One region of the Dongshaea marina genome, then DNA from elsewhere that is predicted to be linked to it. Evidence: riboswitches for the same ligand, from Rfam matches in the RefSeq annotation. Region 1 holds a riboswitch; each other region holds the start of a gene.
The links. A riboswitch is a leader RNA that binds a small molecule or an ion and turns the genes downstream of it on or off. The one in region 1 is predicted to bind cobalamin.
Positions count from the first base shown of each region.

Region 2: it holds a riboswitch for cobalamin, as region 1 does, so the genes downstream of both, DB847_RS21190 (TonB-dependent receptor domain-containing protein) here and scpA (methylmalonyl-CoA mutase) in region 1, are expected to answer to the same signal.
Region 3: it holds a riboswitch for cobalamin, as region 1 does, so the genes downstream of both, nrdA (class 1a ribonucleoside-diphosphate reductase subunit alpha) here and scpA (methylmalonyl-CoA mutase) in region 1, are expected to answer to the same signal.

Region 1 is NZ_CP028897.1:1,745,720-1,753,644, reverse strand. It holds gene scpA (methylmalonyl-CoA mutase) at 1-1,742, opposite strand, end outside; cobalamin riboswitch at 1,777-1,914, opposite strand; gene DB847_RS08520 (nucleoside hydrolase) at 2,913-3,872, opposite strand; gene DB847_RS08515 (GNAT family N-acetyltransferase) at 4,073-4,477, opposite strand; gene sixA (phosphohistidine phosphatase SixA) at 4,699-5,172, opposite strand; partial or broken gene DB847_RS26335 (insulinase family protein) at 5,392-7,925, shown strand, end outside.
Region 2 is NZ_CP028897.1:4,527,774-4,535,698, reverse strand. It holds gene priA (primosomal protein N') at 1-101, opposite strand, end outside; gene rpmE (50S ribosomal protein L31) at 272-484, shown strand; gene DB847_RS21210 (HAD family hydrolase) at 585-1,238, opposite strand; gene trmA (tRNA (uridine(54)-C5)-methyltransferase TrmA) at 1,376-2,473, opposite strand; gene DB847_RS21200 (DUF5610 domain-containing protein) at 2,620-3,849, shown strand; gene DB847_RS21195 (ATP:cob(I)alamin adenosyltransferase) at 3,938-4,477, shown strand; cobalamin riboswitch at 4,560-4,744, shown strand; gene DB847_RS21190 (TonB-dependent receptor domain-containing protein) at 4,781-6,619, shown strand; gene murI (glutamate racemase) at 6,639-7,454, shown strand; gene DB847_RS21180 (RNA recognition motif domain-containing protein) at 7,520-7,925, opposite strand, start outside.
Region 3 is NZ_CP028897.1:1,365,033-1,372,957, forward strand. It holds gene DB847_RS06760 (Ig-like domain-containing protein) at 1-82, opposite strand, end outside; gene DB847_RS06765 (hypothetical protein) at 681-863, opposite strand; gene DB847_RS24275 (hypothetical protein) at 1,134-1,271, shown strand; gene DB847_RS06770 (PTS transporter subunit IIC) at 1,265-2,422, shown strand; cobalamin riboswitch at 2,489-2,662, shown strand; partial or broken gene nrdA (class 1a ribonucleoside-diphosphate reductase subunit alpha) at 2,786-5,055, shown strand; gene nrdB (class Ia ribonucleoside-diphosphate reductase subunit beta) at 5,235-6,335, shown strand; gene yfaE (class I ribonucleotide reductase maintenance protein YfaE) at 6,353-6,592, shown strand; partial or broken gene DB847_RS06790 (LysE family translocator) at 6,860-7,479, shown strand; gene DB847_RS06800 (leucyl aminopeptidase) at 7,890-7,925, shown strand, end outside.

The DNA.
Region 1 (7,925 bases):
CTTGGGCGACGTCCCTCCTGCTCGGCAAAGGCTGCGGTGCGTAGCTTGGTTTGCTCAAAGCCGCTGTTTTCCTGACCATACTCTGATGAGTAAACACCTGAGATAAGCTCAGATTTAGCGCTGTAACGGCCAAACACTGTCTCCATCGCATCACTGATCTCACCCACGGTGGCACGAAGGCGCACCGCTTCCACGGCAACTTCCAGCAGGTTTCCACCATCACGGGCCACCCGGGTTACCTTGGCCAGCGCCTGTTCAACGGCGCTGTTATCCCGGGTCGCTTTAAGCTTCTTCAGGCTCTCAATCTGCTCCAGGCGAACCTCATCGGAGATCTCCAGCACCGGAACCTCAGCTTCCTGATCCAGCTTGTATTTATTGACCCCGACAATCACATCTTCACCCAGCTCGATCCGTGCCTGGGTGCGGGCCGCAGCCTCTTCAATCAGCTTCTTCGGCATCCCGGACTCAATCGCCTTGGACATGCCACCAAGCTTTTCAATTTCACGAATCAGTTTGCGGGCTTCGGTGATGATGGAGTTGGTCAGAGACTCCACATAGTAGGAGCCACCCAGGGGATCAATGACATCACACACCTGGGACTCTTCCTGCACAATGATCTGAGTATTACGGGCGATCCGCGCCGAGAACTCGGTGGGCAGACCAATCGCCTCATCAAAGGCGTTGGTATGCAATGACTGAGTGCCACCGAGTACCGCAGACATACACTCGAGGGTGGTACGGATGATGTTGTTATAGGGTTGCTGCTCGGTCAGGCTCCAGCCTGAGGTCTGACAGTGGGTCCGCAGCATGCAGGATTTAGGGTTTTTCGGATCAAACTTCATCATCTCTTCATTCCACAGGAATCTTGCCGCACGCAGCATGGCAATATTCATGAAGAAGTTCATCCCGATCCCAAAGAAGAAAGACAGACGTGGTGCAAAGTCATCGACACTCAGGCCGGCAGCGATCGCAGACTTACAGTACTCAATCCCATCGGCAATGGTAAAAGCGGTTTGCTGAACCGCATTGGCCCCCGCCTCCATCATGTGGTAACCACTAATACTGATGGTATTAAAGCGCGGCATATTCTTGGAGCAATACCCCATGATGTCTGAGATGATCCGCATTGAGGGTGCTGGCGGATAGATATAGGTATTACGGGTTAAAAACTCTTTCAGGATATCGTTCTGAATTGTCCCGGTTAACTGCTCCTGGCTAACGCCCTGCTCCTCTGCGGCGACGATATAGTTCGCCATCACGGGGATCACGGCACCATTCATGGTCATGGAAACAGACATCTTATCCAGCGGGATCTGATCAAACAGGATCTTCATATCTTCGACGCTGTCGATCGCAACCCCGGCCTTACCCACATCGCCGGCAACCCTGGGGTTATCTGAGTCATAGCCACGGTGAGTTGCTAAATCGAACGCAACCGACAAACCTTTCTGCCCGGCAGCCAGGTTCTTACGATAGAAGGCGTTGGACTCTTTAGCGGTAGAGAAGCCCGCATATTGACGTATGGTCCAGGGGCGTCCGGCATACATGGTTGGGTAAGGGCCACGAACATAGGGAGCCAGGCCCGGCATGGTGTTTTGAGTTTCAAGGTTTTCCAGATCTTCAGCGGTATAAAGAGGCTTAACCTCTATTCCCTCAGGGGTTGTCCGCTTTAAGCTATCAACAGGCTTTCCTTTCAGCTGTTTGGTGGCAGCTTGTTCCCATTGCTGTGTTTCAACTGACATATTCAACTCCGCATTTTCATTCTCATCCCGCGAAGAATGCGTTGTCTTTTATGGAGGTCTGGCTCACGAGTTAAATACCCGCTCACAGTGGCGCGACCGCTCTCGATTCTCACGAGATTCCCCATAGATCCTTTCAGATGCAGTTATGGATCCTTTTAAAATAACTGAGATAGAAAAACAGTTAGAATCACCTGTGCAGTGAATTAATCGTATTCTTCATCTCAGTAGGAATAAGTAGACAAGAAAAGCAAACCACTCGCTTATTTATCACGATACTTAATCTGATTTTCCTCTGTACTTATAAAGAGAGTGGAATTTAATGATATGTATTCATATAAATTTCTTTCGGCCATCCATTTGGATAAATCGGGTATTAAACATATTCCACATTCAATAAACAGATGGCTATCTCTCACTCGACGAAAATATGATACCGACACCCCTCACAACAAATCTATCCCTCAAAGGATGACCCATAATCGTTTAAAAATGGTCAATTTTCATCCTGAGTCAGCTCTGAAAACATATTCAGGCTCGTTTCAGTCGACTCAATGTTACTTTTCCGCTACATACAGATTGGATCATAAATAGTCTCAAGCTGTCATAATTGGTCACTTTCGGATGAGTGATAACCCGTAAAACGTAAGCTCTCACCCTTCACGGAAGCCTTGAGAATAAAGGCGCAAGGGACGATTGAAGATCCCCCTGCCGGCTCGGTCGGCCAATAGCTAAGCTGTCATTTATATCTTGCTGACATAATCGCCCTCAGGAGGAGGAAACAAACAAAGAACTAAATTAACATTTGATTAACCAGCAGGAGAGGGAGAGTCTTTTTTAGGCTGTTAAAAAGGTGATTTCTTAGGAGTAGATGCTTGTGATTCAATTAATAAGAGGGTTTTGTGTGACGAATATCTCATTTATCTAAGCGACACCTCCTCCCAATAGGAGCCACCCGCCCATGGAAGGAGATAGCAAAGATCCTTTCCGAGCCCTGAGCAACCCCAAATATGAACCTTGTACTTATCATCTGAATTCACCACTCCCGTTCGATGGAATCAGCTGCAGGGCTTTATATATCGCAGGCCAAGAAGGAATCCTCAGGAAATGATGATTCGAAGCCTCAGCCTGTCAGAAGTAGCGGTTGCTGCCGCTCAAACCACAGGCATTAGCTTATTGATAGAGCAGGGTCTCCATCAGGATCTGGTTAAGCCGCTTCGAGTCAACGCCAATACAGGCAGTTTTTTCCGGCAAATCACACCAATCGGGATCATTGGCCAGGCGGCGATTTTTGACAATGAGTTGGGTTTGCCCACGCGACCAGCCCTGGGTCACCACTCTTAACACTCCCTGTTTGGTCTCAAAGTGCTCAGCCGCCACCAGATAAGCGATTGCGGATACATCATGGGCCGCCACCCCTTCACGCCCGGTGTTTTGATGATAAAAGTCGGCATAACAGCCGCTGATCGTAGCGAGTAGCTCCCCCTCTGCTCCCCCTTTGTCGGCCAATTCGTTGAGCTGCAGCGTATCCAGCCAGATCTCATTGGTCACATCCAGCCCAACCAGGGTCAGGGGCCAGTTGGCGGCAAACACTTTTTCTGCCGCCTCCGGATCGCAACCAATATTTGCCTCCGCAACCGGCGTCAGGTTTCCCTGATGCCCCTGGTATCCGAGAGCTCCTCCCATCACCACAACCTCTTTGACCAGACTCGCGATTTCAGGCTGACGCTCCAGAGCCAGGGCCAGGTTGGTAAGCTGGCCCAATGTCACCAGGGTGATTTCCCCCGGATGCTGCATTATGCTCTGGATCAAAAAATCAACCGCAGACAGAGAGTGAAGCTCGGGAACCGCCTGCGGGATCTCAATATCACCTAAGCCATTGTGCCCATGAATATGGGCCGGGTACTGATGAGGCTCACCATGCAGCGCAACCGCAGCCCCCTGACAGACAGGAACCTCCATCTTAAATTGCTCTTTTAAGAACAGCGCATTGTGGGTCGTCTGCTCGACACTGGCATTCCCTGCAACCGTGGTGATCCCCATCAATTGCAATTGAGGATGCCGCTTGGCAAATAGCAGCGCAAAGGCATCATCAATGCCGGGATCGGTATCAATAATTATTTTTTTTATCATGAGAAGTTCCTTGTGATTGAAAATCGGGCCCCGGGATAGAAGCCGGTAGTTACAGCCCCCTGAAGGAGGCTATCTCTGGTAGAAAATGAGATCTGAACCTGATATCAAGGTCGGGGAGCTCGGCTCACAACCGCTAACGCGTCCAGGCCGGAGCCCAGGTCATGATTAACCCTATGGTGAATGATTTTTCCATCGCTTCATTAGAGGACATCGTCAGGCACCCCGGGCTCTGATAGTAAAAAGACAGAGCCAGCCTTGCCGTATCCTTTTTTCAGATAATAGCCATCCTCATCGGATAACACATAAACGCTTAACTCGCTGTGATCATCTGAGGCCTTCTGCAAAAGGGCTTGCCCAATCTTGTTATTTCTCCATTTGGTGACGACATAGAGTTCACTGATATAGAGTGCAAAATGAGGATCTAGCAGAGCCCTCAGGTAACCACAAAACTCCCCGTCACTATGGGCGACATAAGTAACCCCGCTCTCTAATGCCGCCTTATAGTGTTCGAGTGCATCACCCTGGGTGAAGCAAGCCCAATCCGGATCTTGTGAAATGGCATCTATAATCTGTTGCTGATGGATTGCTTTGTATTTAGATATCATCCGGATCACCGTCCAAAATGCCACAAGCTCGCCTCATCACCCCGGCAACTGGCATAACCCCTTCGAAACTTTTTGGAGCAGAGGCTAAGTCATAAGCCTCTTCCAATGTGATGGGTTCAAGAAGGTTTCACACCCGGGGTCAACGAGGTGACTCTTTGCAGAACGTCCGCAGGTTTGAAGATCTGCAACAATAGCCCCTGAGCACTTCGAAGCCCGCAAGTTCAGATGCTGTGGGGTCCCTCAAGCCAGCGAAGCTCACCCCTGTCGCCATTATCCTCGATTTCGATACAGGCAACCCCTGAGGTTGGAAAGATGGGAGCGCCCTGATGACTGGCAAGCTCAGAAACCAGATAGCCGACGAAAGGAAGGTGGCTCACCAACAGTATGTTCTGGTAGCCATGATGCTCGGCAAATCCAAGCAGATAGTCTGCGATGAGCTGCGGATCGCCATGGGGGACTATTTCATCACTGAGATCCACTCGCTTGGGCGTCGGGAGAATATCACTGATGATCTGCCAGGTCTGCTGCGCACGCAGGTAACTGCTATGCATCACATAATCAAGCTCAGATATTTTATCCCGCAACCAATAACCAACGGCTCGCGACTCCTGTTTACCGACATCAGTCAGCGGACGAAGCGCATCCCGTGAAGCGTGGGTAACCGCCTGTCCATGGCGCATAATAAAGACTCGCATCACAACCTCTTACCTCTGTCATCTGTTGCTCCATGTTACTGCGCTATGGCCCACAAATAAATATCCCATCCTAGTTCATTGGACTCAGGAGTAATTGATGTTTGCGATTTTAACCAAATCTGAGAGCTCAACAGGGCCTGAGCCACAATCCGGGTTTGCACCTGACGAGGGGGCTGTTGATAATAAAGAGAACCATTCAGAGCTTTATGGACCACCACCATGCCCCTAGTGACGAGCCCCAATGATCTGCGCCACTATCTTAGTCTCACTCTCGCCAATCAATTGCGGGTGCTGCTGGTCAGTGATCCGGATAGCGAGCGTTCGGCGGCCGCTATCGCGGTCAATGCCGGTCAATTTCATGATCCGCAAGATCGCCCGGGGATGGCCCACTTTGTCGAACATATGCTGTTTTTGGGGACCGAAGCCTTCCCCAAGCCCGATGAGTACCATGGCTTTATCTCTCAGCATGGTGGACAGCACAACGCCTGGACCGGCACAGAGATCACCAACTACTTTTTCGACATTGAGCATGATTTTTTTGAACCGGCTCTGCAACGCTTTTCCCGGTTTTTTGTCTGCCCGACTCTCAATGAGGCGCTGATCAATAAAGAGCGTCAGGCCATTGAGTCAGAGTTTCGCTTAAAGCTACAGGATGAAACCCGACGTTTTTACCAGGTGCTCAAAGAGAGCGTGAATCCCGCTCATCCCTTTTCTAAGTTCTCGGTCGGTAATCTTGAAACCCTCGCCGACAAAGATAATGCATCGGTTCGTCCCGAGCTTGTTGAGTTTGTCAAAACTCACTATAGGGCCAGCAACATGACCCTGGTCCTCTACTCACAACTTGATCTTCCCAGCCTCGAAGCGCTCGTCCTTCGTCATTTCTCGGATATCCCAGATACAGAGCAACAGCACGCCCTTGCGGATCAGCCACTGTATCGCCCGCAGGATCTCAATTTTATTTACCATATCAGCCCGATTAAGGAGCTTAGAAAACTCCAGATGACCTTTGCCCTGCCAGAAACCCGGCAGCTCTATCAACAAAAACCCCTGAGCTTCATCAGCCACCTTCTGGGTGACGAAGGTCCCGGTAGCCTGCTGCAGATACTCAGACAAAGGGGTTGGATCACCCGCCTCTCTGCCGGGGGCGGTATCAGTGGCTACAATTTCAAAAATTACGATATCGAGTTTGGTCTGACCGAGTCAGGGCTGGCGCACTACCCGCAGATTGTCGAGCTCACCCTGGCGACACTCAGGCAGATCCGGGCCGAAGGCCTCCAGCAGTGGCGCTACCGGGAGAGACAACAGGTACTGCAGACGGCGTTTCGCTATCAGGAAAAAAATAAGCCCATCGACTTTGCATCCGGTCTCTCGTTAAACATGCTCCACTATGAGGAGGATGACTGGATCCAGGGTGACTATATGATGGCATCCTTCGATGCCAAACAGATCGAACAACTACTGCAACAGCTGGATACTCCAAATCTCAATCTCTACCTGACAGCTCCCAACTGCACCACAGATCAGTATGCCCCTGGTACAATACTCCTTACGCAAAGGAGAAGCTGGATCCAGACTGGCTCAGGCAGTTGCAAACCCATAGCAGTTCATCGCCGATCACTCTGGCGCCTCCCAATCCTTTTATCTGCGAGAACCTTACGCCCCGGGAGCCTCGCGACAAACAGCACCAGCCTATGTGCCTCATCGATAAGCCCGGTTTTCGTCTCTGGCATTTTCAGGAACATGAATTCAGGGTTCCCAAGGGCAATATCTATGTTGCCGTCGACAGTGAGCATGCGGTGCGCTCGGTTCGCCATATCACCATGACCCGGCTGGCTGTGGCTCTGCTGTGCGATCATCTCAATCAGCTCACCTACCCGGCGGAGCAGGCCGGACTCAGCTACCATATCTATGCCCACCAGGGAGGCTTTACCATCCATCTTGGCGGATTTAGTCAGAAACAGCACCTGCTACTGGAAACCATCCTGGGGAACCGGACCCTGGGGTACCCGGATCCCAAGCGGTTTGCCCAGATCAAACAACAGCTCAAGCGGAGCTGGAATAATCAGATCAAGGGACGCCCCATCAACCAGCTATTCAACCAGCTCACCTCCCTGCTGCAACCCAATAACCCCCGCTGCAACAACTGCTGCATCACCTCGATGGGATCGCCCTCGAAGAGCTTCCGGAATTTATTCAGAACCTTTACAAGGCGGTGCATATCGAGATGTTTGCCCATGGGGATTTTGAACCTGAAGAGGCATTAAAAATAGCTGCCATGCTGGAAAAAGAGCTGACTCCCAACACCCTTCCCAGCCGGGAAACCCGACGTAAGCTAATAGACATCAGCAACTGCCCGACTCTTATCTATGAGATCAACTGCCCTCACCCGGACTCAGGGGTCCTGGTCTATTATCAGTCCCGTAGCATCACTCCGGCTCAGATCGCCCGGGTCTGCTTTGCCAACCAGCTGATCTCCTCTTCATTTTTTAATGAATTGAGAACCCGTCAGCAATTGGGCTATGTGGTAGGTACCGGACTACTCCCTCTCAATCAACATCCGGGATTGATTTTTTATGTGCAGTCTCCAAGGGTCGGCCCCAAACAGCTACAGCAAAGGATCGACCGCTTTATCGACAACTTCCCGCTGATAATGCTGGAGATCAACGAGCAACAGTGGCAGGAGACAAAATCGGGACTGCTGGCACATTTCAGAGACAAGGATACAAACCTGCGCAGCCGCAGTCAGCGTCTTT
Region 2 (7,925 bases), 2.3 Mb from region 1:
TTCACCCTGCAGCCCACCTCAGCCTTAGGCTCTTCACAGAGGTAGTCAAAGCTCCTACGCAGGGGGACAGGGAGGGCAACCTTTAGCAACAGGCAACTCATAAGCGGATCTCTTTTGCTCATTTTAAAATTTGGCTATTTTTTCTTCACGAATACTTGCGTTATCCGTAGAGGATCTTATATCATTCGCGCCTTCGAAGAGTATGTTTAATTTACGTGTGGTGCCTGGCTTTGGATCAGGTAGCGACGCGGCCTTAACTAGGGGTTTTTCCATGAAACAAGGTATCCATCCAGAATACGCCGAGATCACTGCAACTTGTTCTTGCGGTAATCAGATCAAGACTCGCTCTACTATGGGCAAAGACATCCACCTGGACGTTTGCTCTGAGTGTCACCCATTCTACACTGGTAAGCAGCGTGTGATGGACACCGGTGGTCGTGTTGATCGCTTCAAGAAGCGTTTCGGCATGGTCGGCAAGAAGTAATTTGCCTGCGAAACTGGACCGGAAAAGGCCGTGCATTGCACGGCCTTTTCTTTATGTCTGTTATTCACTGAGCCTGTTCAATAGCTTCTGGCTATGAGCCTCAAGGCGCTGCAAGTTCTTCTAAGGCCGCTGCCAGTGATGGCCTGATCTGATGTCCGAGTGCCTTGACCTCTTTAGTTGGCTCCACCAGATCCGGGATCTGATAAGTGGTCATTCGAGCCGCTACCGCGGAGCGGACACCATTGTTCGAGTCTTCAAATGCCAGGCAATGTTCGGGTCGTTTGCCAAGGCGTTTCGCTGCCAGAAGATAAATGTCTGGATGAGGTTTTCCCTGAGTCACTTCACAACCCGTGGTCAGGTTGTCAAAGTATTGATCAAGTCCTGCTAATCTGAGCTTTATCTGTGCGATCTCTTTATGGGTTGAGGTTGCAACTGCGGTTGGTATCTCGTGAGATTTCAGCCATTGCAGTAGCTTGATGACACCCTCTTTGACCGGAATGGCCCGGTGTTTGACGACTGCGTAGTAGCGTTTACGCCACTCGGCATTGAGTGTGGGATAATCTAGCTCCGGGCCATAGCCATCACGAATAACCTGCTCTATCCCTGCCGCATCTCTTCCAATAATGGAGAGGTAAACCTTTTCAAGAAAGGGAATATTCAACTCAGCACAGGATTGCTTAAAGATAGTCATGCACACGCGCTCAGTATCGAGCAGCAACCCATCCATATCAAATATTGCAGCTTGAAACTTCATATTAGATTTGATCCTGAACTGGAATGGGCGGATATCTTATCACGCCCACAAAGTATCGGAGATCACTTATTACTGATGGGGACAGCTTCTAGTCGGATTTACATATCGCAGCGGTATGTAAATCCGAGTCTCTGTTGTTACTTGCGAGTCAGTACCACACCCGCTTCCATGTGGTGGGTATAGGGGAATTGGTCGAACAGTGCAAATCGCTCAATTTTGTGGGTCTGGCTCAGGGTCTGCAGGTTGGCGTGCAGCGTATCCGGATTGCAGGATATATAAACGATACGAGAGTATTGCTGAATCATCTTCAGGGTATCATCATCCAGTCCGGCCCGTGGTGGATCCACCAGGACGGTTTCACACTGATACTCGCTTAAGTCGATATCCTTAAGGCGGCGGAAGCTGCGCACCCCGTTCATCGCTTCGGTAAATTCCTCGGAAGACATTCGCAAAATGGTGACATTATCGATCTGATTTTGAGCGATATTGTACTGAGCCGAGGCCACCGAGGATTTTGAGATCTCAGTCGCCAGAACCTTCCTGAAGTTTTTAGCCAGGGCCAAAGAGAAGTTACCATTACCACAGTAAAGCTCCAGCAGATCACCTTCACAGCCCTGGGTGGAGTCCAGAGCCCAGCCAAGCATCTTCTGGTTGATGACACCATTGGGTTGGGTGAAGCTATTTTCCATCTGCTTATAGATGAGCTCCTGACCATCGACATCGAGTTTTTCAATCACATAGTCGCGCTCGATGCAGATCTTCTGCTTACGGGCTCGTCCGACAAAATCGATGTTGTAATCCTGACCTAATCTGTCTTTGAGCTGGTGGATCTCTTTTTGCCATTCATCATCCAGCTGTCGGTGATACAGCAGGGAGACCAGGATTTCACCGCTGAGAGTAGACAGAAAATCAACCTGGAACAGTTTACGGCGCAATGCGGGGATCTCTTTTACACCATCAATAATCCTGGGCATCAGTTCATTGATCAGGGCACTGGCCGCTGGAAACTGATCGACCCGATAAGCCTCACGGGTTTTCTGATCAAACATGATGTAGTAGAGATCTTCACCCTCATGCCAGACTCGGAACTCGGCCCGCAACCGGTAGTTTTCCTCTACAGATTCAAACACTTCCAGTTCAGGTGCCTTGAAGTCGGCGAACAGTAGTTCCAGGCGCTGAGCCTTCTCCTGAAGTTGTGTCTGATAGCGGTTGGCATCGGTTGGGGATGAGGTCATCGGTTGGCTCTCGGTGTGTTAACTGTAATCAAGTGGGCTGATTTTAAAGAGCAGTAAAAGATTGTCCAGCTTTTTTGGTTAAGTTTTATCCATTCAGGCCGATACTTACAGACGAGGGTATATTTAACAGTTGGTCTGGAGGATTTATGGAAATTCATGGCCTAAGAGAGGCCTTGCTGGCTCGCCTTCAACCACCAGGGGTTAAAGCTGAGTCACCTGGCTCACAACAGACAGACGACAAACCGTCCCTTTTCGATCGATCTTCAGCGGTTCAGATCGGTTTTAAGGCTGTGAGTTTGTCGCTGCACATGCATGTCCGGCTTGAAGGGAAAGAACTTCCTGAGGTGAAAGAGCCCGCGGAGCCCCCTCTCGAGTTTGATTTTGAAGCGGTTGCCCGTAACGTGATGGATTTTGTTGAGGCGCGGGTACGCTACGCTCAGGCCGATGGCGCTGATGATGAAAAGCTCCGGAGCATGATGGATGCAGCTCGGCGCGGTATTGATGAGGGTTTTTCCCAGGCTCGTGAAGAGCTGGAAGGTTTGGGTGTGATGACAGAAAAGCTCTCCGAGGGGATCGACAAGAGTTATGATCTCATCGGTGAGCGAATGCAAGCCTTCGAAGATGAGCTGTTCGGAGTGAAGGAGCAGCCAGTATTACAGGCTGTAGACACCCGATTCGCAGCCGCGGAGCAAAAGCAAACCAGCCTCGAGATCACCACCAATGATGGTGATAAGGTGACGCTCAATATCGGTGAGCGAAGCCAGGCACAGTTTAGTCATAGTGTCAGCCCAAGAGCCGCTGCAGCTTATGGCTTAGGGCCCAATGAAGGACATAGCCAGGCCAGTGAGCACCGCGAACTCTCATCCGAGAAGATGCATCTGCATTTGCAGGAGTCTCGTCACTTCAGCCTGTCTGTAGAGGGTGAGCTGGATGATGAGGAGCTTGCTGCAATCGGTGAGCTGGTCTCTCAGCTGGATGAGCTGGCAACCACCTTTTTTGCCGGTGATCTGGATGAAGCGTTCGAGATGGCCACCCAGGTTGGCTATGACGATGAAGAGCTGATGGGCTTTGCCTTTAATCTCAAGCACTCCCGAGCTGTAAGTGTGTCGCAGACCTACCAGCAGGAGCTGCCTCAGCCTGAGGTTAGAGATTCACTGCTGCCTCTGGCGGACTATGCTGATCTTCTCAAAGATTTCACCGAGAGGGCACAAGTCACACTGCCCGAAGAGGAGCTTCCCAAGCTGACCGAGCAGGTTGTGTTGATGCAGCCAAATCTTGAGGAGCAGCCTAAATTCATGGAGACATTCCTTGAGTCTTTGAATGAGTTTAATAAGTTCAATGAGCGCCTGCTTAAAGTGATATCCGATCTGGCATAATCCCTCACACAGCCAGACCAACTGTTGCCAGCACTCACCGAGTGCTGGCACACTCCTCCTACTGTCCCCTACCTTTGGCAATAATCTGATGAGCGATAAGAGAAAACGTGCCCTGGCTGAGCTTTGCTACCCCTTTATGAAAGAGCAGGGGGGAATCTGTGACTTTGAGATGCTGACCGATGAGCTCTGCTCTGGGCTTGGAATGGTGTTAGCACGGCTGAGTGAGTTACCCGGGGATGCCGGGGAGATTCGTGGTGATCTGGATAAATTACAGCTTCTGATTTATCACCTCAATGGCTCGGTACGGGGGCGCTGTGGGATCTTTGAGGAGGACCTGGAGTGGCTGCATCAAAGATATGCCTATTATCAGGAGTTGACCCGGGATTGTGTCGGTGGATTTGTGCTGCCCCGGGGTGAAACACTTGGCTGTACCCTGCATCTTTGCCGCTGTCAGGGAAAAAAGGTGGTACGCCAGCTCCATCGTCTGCTTCATGATGAGGTGCAGGTCGCGCCTATCTTGCTACGCTTCAGTCACCTTGTAACCAACTTTTTGTTTGTGTTAACACTGCGTGTCAATATGCTGCAGGGGTTTAAGGAAGTGCCATTTATCAGTATCAGTTATGGATGATTCAGGTTAAATCTCACCCTGTGTGTTTCACCCGATGGTTGAGCTTGTTATGAGTCAGGATATACAAGCCCAACTTCCCCTCATATAATTCAAATGCCTTGGTGCCCTCGAGCTTAATCGGGAATCCGGTGAGAATCCGGAGCTGGCGCGCAGCGGTATAGAGAAACGAAAGCGATATGATGTGGCACTGCCAAGGGTGGGAAGCCATCGCCGTAGGTATGCAGTCTGTCTCTGAGCCCGAAGACCGACCAGGTATATTCCGCAGATGCGGTTTTCAGACACTACGCGAACTAGGACGTTTAAATGTCAAAGCTCTATTTGGCAGCTCTCTTGCTGCCAGCGGTTGCTTGTGCTCAGTCGCAACCGGCTCAAAATGAAACTTCAAAAACTCCCGATGAAACTTTTGTAATTTCCGCCAACCATTTTCCTCAGGCCAAAGCCTCAGTATTAGCTCCAGTAGAAGTGGTTACAGCCCAGCAGATCCAGAAAATGCAGGCCAAGACTCTGGTGGATGTGCTTAATACCCTACCTGGGGTTCAGGTCAAACAGCTGGGAGGCCCTGGACATCAGGCTTCTATTCAAATACAGGGAGCATCCTCAAGTGAGGTATTGGTATTGGTTGATGGAATGCGTACCGCATCATCCTCCTATAGCGGATCTGTTGATTTAAGCCAGTTGCCACTCAACTCTATCTCTCGCATCGAGTATATCCGTGGCGCCCGCGCCAGCATCTATGGTTCAGATGCTATGGGCGGAGTGATCAACCTGATTACCCGAGATCCTCAGGGGGAGCAGTCGACCTTACTGGATGGCACTATTGGTAGCCGCAACTACGCCGGTGGTAGCCTGGTGAGTTCTTTTGATACCACTAAAAATGGGCACCTGAAAGTAGCACTCGATGGTAAAGGAGACCGAGGGTATAACATCAAACCGGTAAGCTACAATGATGGTCATAATTATGGATTTGAATCCTATAATGGCTTAGTCGGTTATAGTCAGCAGTTAGCAACAGATCTAGATTTTTACGGCACAGTACGACACCAGCAGAGTGAGACTAAATCAGTAGGATTTACATCTGATAACGAGACTTGGGTGGAAAACACTAATGTAAATGGGCTGCTGCGTTACCAACATAGTGGCTATGGTACCGCTCTTAGTGCAGGCTTTGGGAAATATAAAATGTGGAACGGTAGCACTGCTGATTCGAAAGGTAGTGCTCCTGCTTATACTTCAATTCGTCAGTATCAGAGTAACTGGAGCAATACTTTTTGGTTAACTCCGGATTGGACTCTGGGAGCGGGGTTGGATTGGCGTCGGGATCAACTAATGCCTGAATCGATATCCTATTCTCAAACATTTGATGCTCCAAATCATAGAGACAACACCGGCGCATATTCCTTAGTGCAATATCAGCATGGCGTTTGGAGTGCAGAGCTCAGTGGGCGCGCCGATCACAATGAGCAATATAACAACCATCAGACATGGAGCATCGGAGGTGGTTGGAGTTTTGCGCCGGGTTACCAAGCTAAGTTGAGTTATGGGACTAGCTTCAGGGCTCCAAGCTTGATGGATCTGTATTTTCCAGGCTATGAAAACCCAGAGTTAAAGCCCGAAAAAGGTAAAAGCTGGCAATTAACACTATCTGGTCAGCCTGAGTTATTTAGCTGGGAATTAAACGCTTTCGATAATCGTGTGACCAATAAGATTGTACCGAACCCCTCAACCTATATAGCGGAGAATATCGGTCAGGCGCGAGTGCAGGGCGTTACTGGTACTCTGGGTTTTACTTCTGGAATTGCGTCTCAGAGACTTCATGCGACTTATCAGCGGCCAAAGAATGAAGAAACAGGGCAGGATATCCAGCTGACATCACGCTGGTTAGGTGGCTGGCAGGGCGACATCCAGCTTCAGCAACTAAGGCTGGGCCTTCAGTATGATTACACCGGACAGCGGCTAGCCTCTGATAAAAGCTCTGTGCTAGGTGGTTATAGCTTATGGACAGCGACCGCCAGCTACCAGCTAGATGCGCGCTGGACACTCAAGGGCCGAATCGATAATCTGCTCGACAAGAGATACCAAACGGATCAGGGCTACCCAAGTGCCGATCGGGGTATCTATGTCGGTGTAAGCTGTCGTATCTAATCAAGTGAAGGTGTAGTTGGTGTCACACAATATTCTGCTGTTTGATTCCGGGGTGGGTGGACTCTCTGTTTTTGACTCGATCCACACCCGGATCCCGGATGCTAACTATACCTATCTGTTTGATAACGCCTGTTACCCTTACGGAGAGCTCACCGCAACTGAGCTGACTGAGCGCTGTCTGCAGTTGATCCCTCAAGTCGTATCTCAACGAGACATAGAGCTGGTGGTGATCGCCTGTAACAGTGCCAGTACCCGGGTGCTGGATGCCCTGCGGGAGGTTTTATCTATTCCCGTGGTGGGAGTTGTGCCGGCCATCAAGCCCGCCGCAGCTCTTTGCCAGAGCGGGGTGATTGGGCTGCTGGCAACAGCCGGCACTGTGAATAGTACCTATACCCGACAACTCGCAGAGCAGTTTGCCCGGGGACAGCAGGTGCTCTGTTGCCCGGCTCCAAATCTGGTTGAGCAGGCAGAGCGTAAGTTGCAGGGGCTTAAGGTCGAACGGGATAAGCTTGCTTCAGATATCTCGCCACTTCTTTTTCATCGTCCGGCACCGGACTGTGTGGTGTTGGGCTGCACTCACTTTCCTCTGCTTAGTAAGGAGCTGACAACTTTACTCCCAGGGGTTCGGTTGATTGACTCAGGAGATGCGATTGCCAGAAGGGTTATTGCTTTACTTAAGCCTGCTCATAAAGAGAGGGGGGCTTGCACAGTGGCAAGCGATTACCTTGCGCTTTATACCAAAAGTGAAGCTAAAGTCGACCGCTTACGCTTGAGTTTTGAAAAGAGGGGCTTCAGTGGCTATCGGCTGCTCAGTAGCGCTGCAGACAGGGAGTGACTCTCACTGCCAATAAAAAAGCCTTCTTAAAGAAGGCTTTTTTCATTCAGTATACTGAGGGTCGATTAATCATTCTCATCCGGAGCAATATTGATCGGCTCTTTCTTCTCGTTTGCCTCGCGAACCTTGAGAGTCCGCTGACGATATTCACTCTCGTTCAAAGCTGCCAAAGCCTGATTCGCGTCGGCTTCCAACATCTCAACAAATCCATAGCCACGGCGCTTACCTGTCTCTTTGTCGATCATCAGGCGTACCGAGAGAACCCGACCGTATGTTTCGAACAGAGTACGAACAGCAACCTCGTTAGCGCGATATGGCAGATTACCCACATACAGGGTTTTGGTTTCCAGTGTTGTCACCCGCTTACCCGGCATAAACAGAGCCACGGCAAAACCACCGATCGCCAGACCAATAGCAAACACCAGCTCATGATCCAGGGTCCAGTGCATCGCATGTGCAACAAGATAACCA
Region 3 (7,925 bases), 380 kb from region 1:
TATTAGATGCATTTTCTGAATTACAGGCAAGCAGAAAAAAAGCACATAGGCTAATTATTAACTTTTGTATAATCTTCGTCATATACTGTCCATTTTTATATTTCTGGTATTATATAAGTCACTAACTAGCTGATCCTATTACTGCTACATCTGTTGATGTGTGCTAGCAGACACGCTATGAATCCATCCATGGAAGCTCCACCGCGTCATCCATGACGCAGAGGGTCTGTTAATTCACAATTCAACAGTTGATCTACTATTTGGAACAGTTATTTAGAAACTATCGGTATATAAAAATATATATCTACAAACTATCCTTGTTTTCCTTATATTTGTTTTTCATATACGGTTATCATACTTAGGTGTAGGTAATTGCTATGTGTTTTTTTGTGTGAGTTATGTGACGAGATGTGTTGTTAGAGGTGTCTATGAAGATTTTTGCTCACGATTATAGTGTATCTGGTCAGTGTGTAATATTTTTTCGTACGATTGTCTTTTGAAAAAAAACATTGTTTTCAAAATTATATAACGTATAGAGATTCTATATATTGCTTTTTTGAAGAGAAGGCCCTGTTCATTGTTGCTCATCACTCATTTAGAATAACTAAACTTCATGACTCGCGTCGCGAACAGAGCATTTTCAGGGGCAACAGGTTCAAAATCGGAAACATCAACGGAGCCTAAAGTACCTCGGCTTTATTTTTCAGCTCGAACAGTTGCAGGACCTGGGCGCGAACTTTCAGTGCCTGCTCGTGGGCCTTCTGGTAGTGGCTGTCACTGCGGCCAACCCAATAATTGCGGCGAGCTTTGAGTTCAGCCAGACGGCGTGCCAGTGCTTCGATTTGTAGCTCAAGACCTTCCATAATAACCTCCAGCAATTCTCTATGGTTGGGATGCCGTTGCACCCCGATGGAGTTGCTATCTTAGGCCCGGGGCAAGCCAGGGATTGGCGCACAGTTTTTATGGCTTTATGTCGCTAAATACCGACACTTTGCACTCTTTTAGGCTAAATCGGCTTACGACGAATCCCTTGGGCTATTGGGCGCTATATCACTGGATCTTTGTCAGCGATCTCGGTATGGTTCGCAGCCTTATTTTTGATCTGGATCAATTAATTTGAGTTGGAAGGCTGCGTGAACGAATTTATCCATCTGCTGGTGTTTGATCTCCTGAATCAACCGGCGATTTTTCTCGGACTGGTAACAGTGCTGGGGCTCAGCCTTGGCAAGCACTCCTTCGCTAAAGTGCTGGAGGGGGGCTCAAAGTGGTGATAGGGATCCTGGCGATCGGTATTGGTGCCCAGATCCTGCTCAAGGCCCTTGAGCCCCTGAGTGAGCTTCTCAATCATCGCTTTGGTATCCAGGGAGTGATTCCGGCTAATGAGGCAGCCTTTGCGCTGGGGATGAAGCATGCGGGGAACAGCATAGTTCTCACCTTTCTATGTGGCTTTGCCCTGCATCTGTTGCTGGTACGGCTGTTGCCGCGGCGTTTTTACCGCAATATCTATCTGACCGCTAACATGATGCTGTTTCTGGCAAGCTTTATGGTGATGGTTTTGCCAACCCTTTGGCCTCTTAAGGGGGCTGAGTTGGTTGGGGTGGGTTCGCTGCTGTGTGCCCTTTACTGGACCTTCTCGCCCTCTTTGGTGCGGGGGATCACCAAACGGTTGATGCATCAGCCCCTGACCCTGGGGCACTGTAATCAGCTGGCGGCCTATTTGGGGGCACAGATCGGACGTTGGGTCGGAGATCCCAAGCAGGATGCCGAAAAGCTAAAGCTCCCCGGGGGCTTTGAAATATTCCGGGATAGCACGGTCACCACTGCGACCCTGATGCCATTGCTGTTTCTGGTATCTGCAGTGGTCGCAGGTAAGGCTGCGATCATCCCCTATAGCCAGGATCAAAATTGGCTGATCTGGTGCATCATGCAGGGGTTCTCTTTTGCTGCTGGTATGTTTGTACTTTTAAGCGGGGTCAGGCTCTTTATCGGCTCGATGATCCCTGCTTTTGAGGGGATCACCCGGGTATTGATCCCGGGGGCGGTTCCGGCGCTTGATTGCACCACGTTTTTTCCCTTTTCACCTGTGGCATCCCTGCTGGGTTTTATCGCGGCGATTGGTGGAGCCCTGGCTTCGATGGGGCTGCTTATGCTCTGCCATTCCAAGATTATCGTCTTCCCGAGTCCGATCATCATGTTTTTTGATGGCGGATTGATCGGGGTGTTTGCCAACCGCAGCGGCGGAGTTCGCGGCACCCTGGTGGCGGGTTTTGTGATGAGTCTTATCGGTCACCTGGGTTATCTTTTGGTCTACCCAATGACCGGGGTCCTGGTGGGATCTGGGATCACCTTCTCTAACATCGATGACACCCTGCTATGGATGCCGCTCTACTACCTGGCAAAATGGCTAACAACGCTGTTTTAGTTACCTTGACTGTATGCAGAATGAGCAAACAAACCACTATATATTGATCTTAATCAATTATTAAACCACTATATGTGACATACGGTTCCCCAACGGGATCAAAAGGGAATGCGGTGAAAATCCGCAGCTGCCCCCGCAACTGTCAATGTGAGTCACCCCCAACAGCCACTGGATTTTCCGGGAAGGCGGGATGTGATGCTGAGCATGAGCCAGGAGACCTGCCGTGACCGCGCCTATGGCGCAATCTTCTATAGTCAAACATCGGGCGGGGCGATCCGGTGGTGACCTTAACGTGGACGCATGTTGCGTTGACGTGTCTGTGTCATAGCCTTCCCCTGCCTTGTCGATGAGGTGCACGACAAGGTGAACGCACAAACCATTCATGTTACCAAACGAGACGGCCATCAAGAGCTGCTGGATTTGGATAAGATCCACCGGGTTTTAAACTGGGCTGCTGAAGGGCTTGATGCCGTTTCTGTCTCCCAGGTTGAGCTTAGGGCTCATCTGCAGCTACATGATGGGATCTCAACTTGTGATATCCATGAAACCCTGATCAAGTCCGCCGCCGATCTCATCAGTGAGCAAGCCCCGGACTATCAATACCTGGCCGCCAGGCTCAATATCTTTCATCTTCGCAAGAGGGCCTATGGTGAGTTCACTCCACCTCCTCTGTATCAACATGTGGCCAGGCTGGTGGATCTCAAGCGCTACGACCCGGCGCTACTCATCGATTACAGCATGGATGAATTCCAAGAGATGGAGCTGTTTTTAGATCATAACAGAGATCTTAATTTTGCCTATGCGGCGGTTAAGCAGCTGGAGGGTAAATACCTGGTACAGGATAGGGTCAGCGGTACCTACTATGAGAGTCCGCAGTTTCTCTATCTGCTGATCGGCGCCTGCCTTTTTGCAAGCTATGACAGGGCGGTAAGACTTGATTATATTCGGCGCTTTTATGATGCGGTTTCTACCTTTAAGCTCTCCTTGCCGACGCCTATCATGGCCGGGGTACGGACCCCGACCCGGCAGTTTAGCTCTTGTGTGTTGATCGAGTGTGGTGATTCCCTGGATTCGATCAATGCGACCAGCTCGGCGATCGTCCGTTATGTCAGCCAGCGGGCCGGAATCGGCATCAATGCCGGGAGGATTCGTGCCCAGGGCTCAGCGATCCGTGGCGGTGAGGCTTACCACACCGGATGTATCCCATTTTTCAAGCATTTTCAGAGCGCGGTGAAGTGTTGCTCTCAGGGGGAGTCCGTGGCGGAGCTGCCACCTTATTTTATCCCCTGTGGCATCTGGAGGCCCCTGAGCTTTTAGTGCTTAAGAATAATCGGGGAGTGGAAGAGAACCGGGTTCGCCACATGGACTATGGGGTACAACTGAACCGATTGATGTACCAAAGACTATTGAGCAATGGGGAGATCACCCTGTTTAGCCCATCTGATGTACCCGATCTCTATGAGGCTTTTTTTTCAGATCAGAACGAATTCGAGCGTCTTTATCTTGGCTATGAACAGGACCTATCGATTCGAAGCCGCAAGATTAAGGCACTGGATCTTTTCTCCAGCTTGCTCCAGGAGCGAGCTTCGACGGGGCGTGTCTATATTCAAAATGTCGATCACTGCAACACTCATAGTCCCTTTGATCCGACAAAAGCTCCGGTGCGCCAGTCCAACCTGTGCCTTGAGATCGCTCTGCCGACCCGCCCCTTAGAGAATATTAACGACGAGCAGGGAGAGATCGCCCTGTGCACCCTGGCAGCCTTTAACTTAGGGGCCATTGAAAGCCTTGAAGAGCTGGAGCCCCTGGCCGATTTGATCGTCAGGGCTCTGGATAGCTTGTTGGATTATCAGGACTACCCGGTTGCAGCGGCCAGGCGTGCCTCATTGGAGCGCCGGGCCCTGGGGGTTGGGGTGATCAATTATGCCTATTATCTGGCGAAACGCGGTGCTCGCTACTCGGATGGTTCGGCACTGGAGCTGACCCACCAAACTTTTGAGGCCATTCAATTCTCCCTACTCAGGGCTTCAAACCGCCTTGCCCGGGAACGGGGTGCCTGTGAAGGCTTTGCCGATACCCGCTATGCGGCCGGTGAGTTACCGATTGATCACTATAAATCGGATATAGACAGCTATTGTGCCCCATCCTATCACTGTGATTGGGAGAGCCTGCGACTGGATATTCTTCAGCATGGGCTACGTAACTCAACACTGACGGCCCTGATGCCCTCTGAGACTTCATCGCAAATCAGTAATGCCACCAATGGTATTGAGCCTCCGCGGGGTTATGTCAGTGTCAAGGCTTCCAAGGATGGGATCTTAAAGCAGGTAGTGCCCGAGCTCTCCAGGCTGCGCCCGGCTTATGAACTGCTGTGGCAGATCCCGAATAACCAGGGCTATCTGCAGCTGGTGGGGGTGATGCAAAAATTTGTTGATCAGGCGATCTCGGCTAACACCAACTATGATCCCGGGCGCTTTGCCGAAGGGAAGGTTCCGATGCAGCAACTGATGGAGGATCTGCTGCTCGCCTATAAATATGGGCTCAAGGCCCTTTATTACCATAACACCCGGGACGGCGCGGGCCAGCAACCTGAAGCTGATGATGGCTGCAGTGGTGGGGCTTGTAAGATTTAGCGGCATCTTAATCTTTGTATAGAGCAGGATATTCTGGTGGCTGCATGTCGACACGCAACTAGCCGTCCTTGGGGCTCTGCTGCTGCGTCCGTGCAGCAGAAGGTCGACTTAGCATCTCCCCTGAATATCTTTTCTTCAATCTTTTTAAGTTGCCGCTTATTTTAATTAGAGGGATAAATATGAGTTACCAAAGTTTTAATCAGAATCGTTTTTCAACCTTCGAACAGCCGTTATTTTTCGGTGAAAATGTCAATGTGTCGCGCTATGATCGCCAAAGATACCCGATCTTCGAGCAGTTAATCGAAAAACAGCTCTCGTTTTTCTGGCGCCCCGAGGAGGTCGACCTGAGCCGGGATCGTCAGGATTTTCGGGCGTTGCCTGAGCATGAGCAGCATATTTTCCTGAGTAATCTTAAGTACCAGACTCTGCTCGATAGCGTGCAGGGGCGCTCTCCCAATATGGCATTTCTGCCGATCGTTTCCCTGCCTGAGCTGGAGACCTGGATTGAGACCTGGAGTTTTAGTGAGACCATCCATTCGCGCTCCTATACTCACATCATTCGCAATATCATCACCGAGCCTGGAGAGGTGTTCGATGACATAGTCGAGAATCCGGAGATCGTGAAACGGGCCGAGGCGGTGACCTGTCATTACGACAAACTGATTGAACTGGCCCAGCGCTACTTGCTTGCCAAGGAGAGTGTCGAGCTCAGAGAGCTTAAAAAATCTCTTTATCTCACCCTGGCTTCGGTGAATGTTTTGGAGGCGATCCGCTTTTATGTGAGTTTTGCCTGCAGCTTTGCTTTTGCCGAGCGGGCCACCATGGAGGGTAATGCGAAAATCATTAAGCTGATTGCCCGGGATGAGGCGCTGCACCTGACCGGGACCCAGCATCTTCTGAATATTCTGGCGACCAGTGATGATGATCCGCAGATGTGCCAGATTGCCCGGGAGTATGAGGGGGAGGTGAGGGCCCTGTTTGCAGAGGCGGCCATTCAGGAGAAGCAGTGGGCGGAGTATCTTTTCAAGGATGGCTCAATGATCGGGCTTAATAGCGAGATCCTGGGTCAATACATTGAGTTTATTACCAATCAGCGGCTGCAGGCTCTCGGTTTGGACTCACTGTTTGAGTCTAAACCTAACCCCTTGCCCTGGATGGATGCCTGGCTTGCCAGTGATAATGTGCAGGTGGCTCCTCAGGAGGCGGAGATCAGCTCCTATCTGGTGGGAGCCATCGACAGCGATGTCAACACCAGTGCCCTGGCAGGCTTTGAGCTCTGATGCCTGAGGAAACTTCTATGATAGAGCTTCAGCCCTCAGATCGGGGCTGTTGCCGGCCTGTGTTGGAGCGGCTTGAGGCTCAGGATATTCGACTGCCATTTCAGTGTCGCTCTGGGTATTGTGGTGCCTGTCGGGTTAAGCGTGTTTCAGGTGAAGTGGAGTATCTGCTGGAGCCGTTGGCGTTTTTCCGGGAAGATGAGATCCTCCCATGTTGCTGCGTGGCGAAAGGAAAGCTCACTCTCAAGCGGTGGAGGTGAGATGATTTACTAGGCTTTTACCCGGGTATTTTAGCCAGTATTATCATAACTTTGCCGAAGATGGCCGCTATTTCTCATTTTTTGCTGTGAGATCTAGTGCCTTAGATGAGTGAGCCGGTAAAGTAATTGAACCCTCCCGGGATCTATGAGAGAGTTTCGGGACAATTTGCCTCATCTAGTGGGCAAACTGACTACTTTTCTGGGTTAATTTGATTACGATAGCAACAGCTATCCGGCTTTTCGTTCAAGAGGTAGCTCATTTCGACGATGAACGTTTCCACTCTCGCGGTTTTTGTGCCGACATTCTTTTTTGTATCCCTGACTCCGGGGCTTTGCATGACTCTGGCTTTAACCATGGGGATGACGATGGGGGTTCGGCGTACCCTATGGATGATGGTTGGAGAGCTCCTCGGTGTCGCCCTGGTTGGAGTTGCGGCTGTAATCGGTGTTGCGGCCGTGATGCTGCAATATCCTTTGCTCTTTACCCTGATCAAGTTTGCCGGTGGTGTCTACCTTTGTTATCTCGGGGTGCAGATGTGGCTCTCCAAGGGAAAGATGGCCTTCTCAGCAGAGCGCTCTGAGCAATCAACTCAGCCCGGATTGGCTCTCGCCGGTCAGGGATTTATGACGGCGGTAACCAACCCTAAGGGCTGGGCTTTTTTTGTCTCCTTACTGCCTCCTTTCATCAATCCACATCAGTCGATGGCGCCTCAGATCGTCATGTTGCTGTCGATCATTTTGCTACTGGAGTTCTCCTGCCTGATGCTTTATGCCACGGGGGGAGTCGGTTGAGTTACTTTTTAAGTAAGAGCGGCAATGTCAGGCTGATGAACCGGATCGCCGGGACTTTGATGCTTGGGGTCGGGATCTGGCTGGCTGCTGGATAGGCTGGTTATGCATTTTGATGTTTCAATAAACCAGGAGACTTTTTGGGCCTCCTGGGTGTTTATTCTGGTGGCTTTGAGCTGGCTTCCCAATATTCGTGTCAGGCGATGGCTGGGGGGACTGCATGCTTTCTTGGTTGCGGTATTTGTATGCCACTTGATGGACAACCACCTTCTGATAGGAGGTGCTGCCTTTATTGGAGCTGGGGCGGTGAACTACTTTGTCCCGCTATGGCTGCGAAGATTCAGCAAACCTAAACAGCCCAAAGGGAAGTGAGAGCACGTCTGCTACTTTTCTTCCTTCTGCTAGCGGCACTTCCCATTGCTGACAGCCTGCGTCAATTCAAGTAGACTCGAAGCGCTTTCACAAAATTTACAAATCTTTAAAAAACCATTCTTAAGGTAGGGAACTTATGAAGTTTTCATTGACACAAACTGCGCTGGAGCAG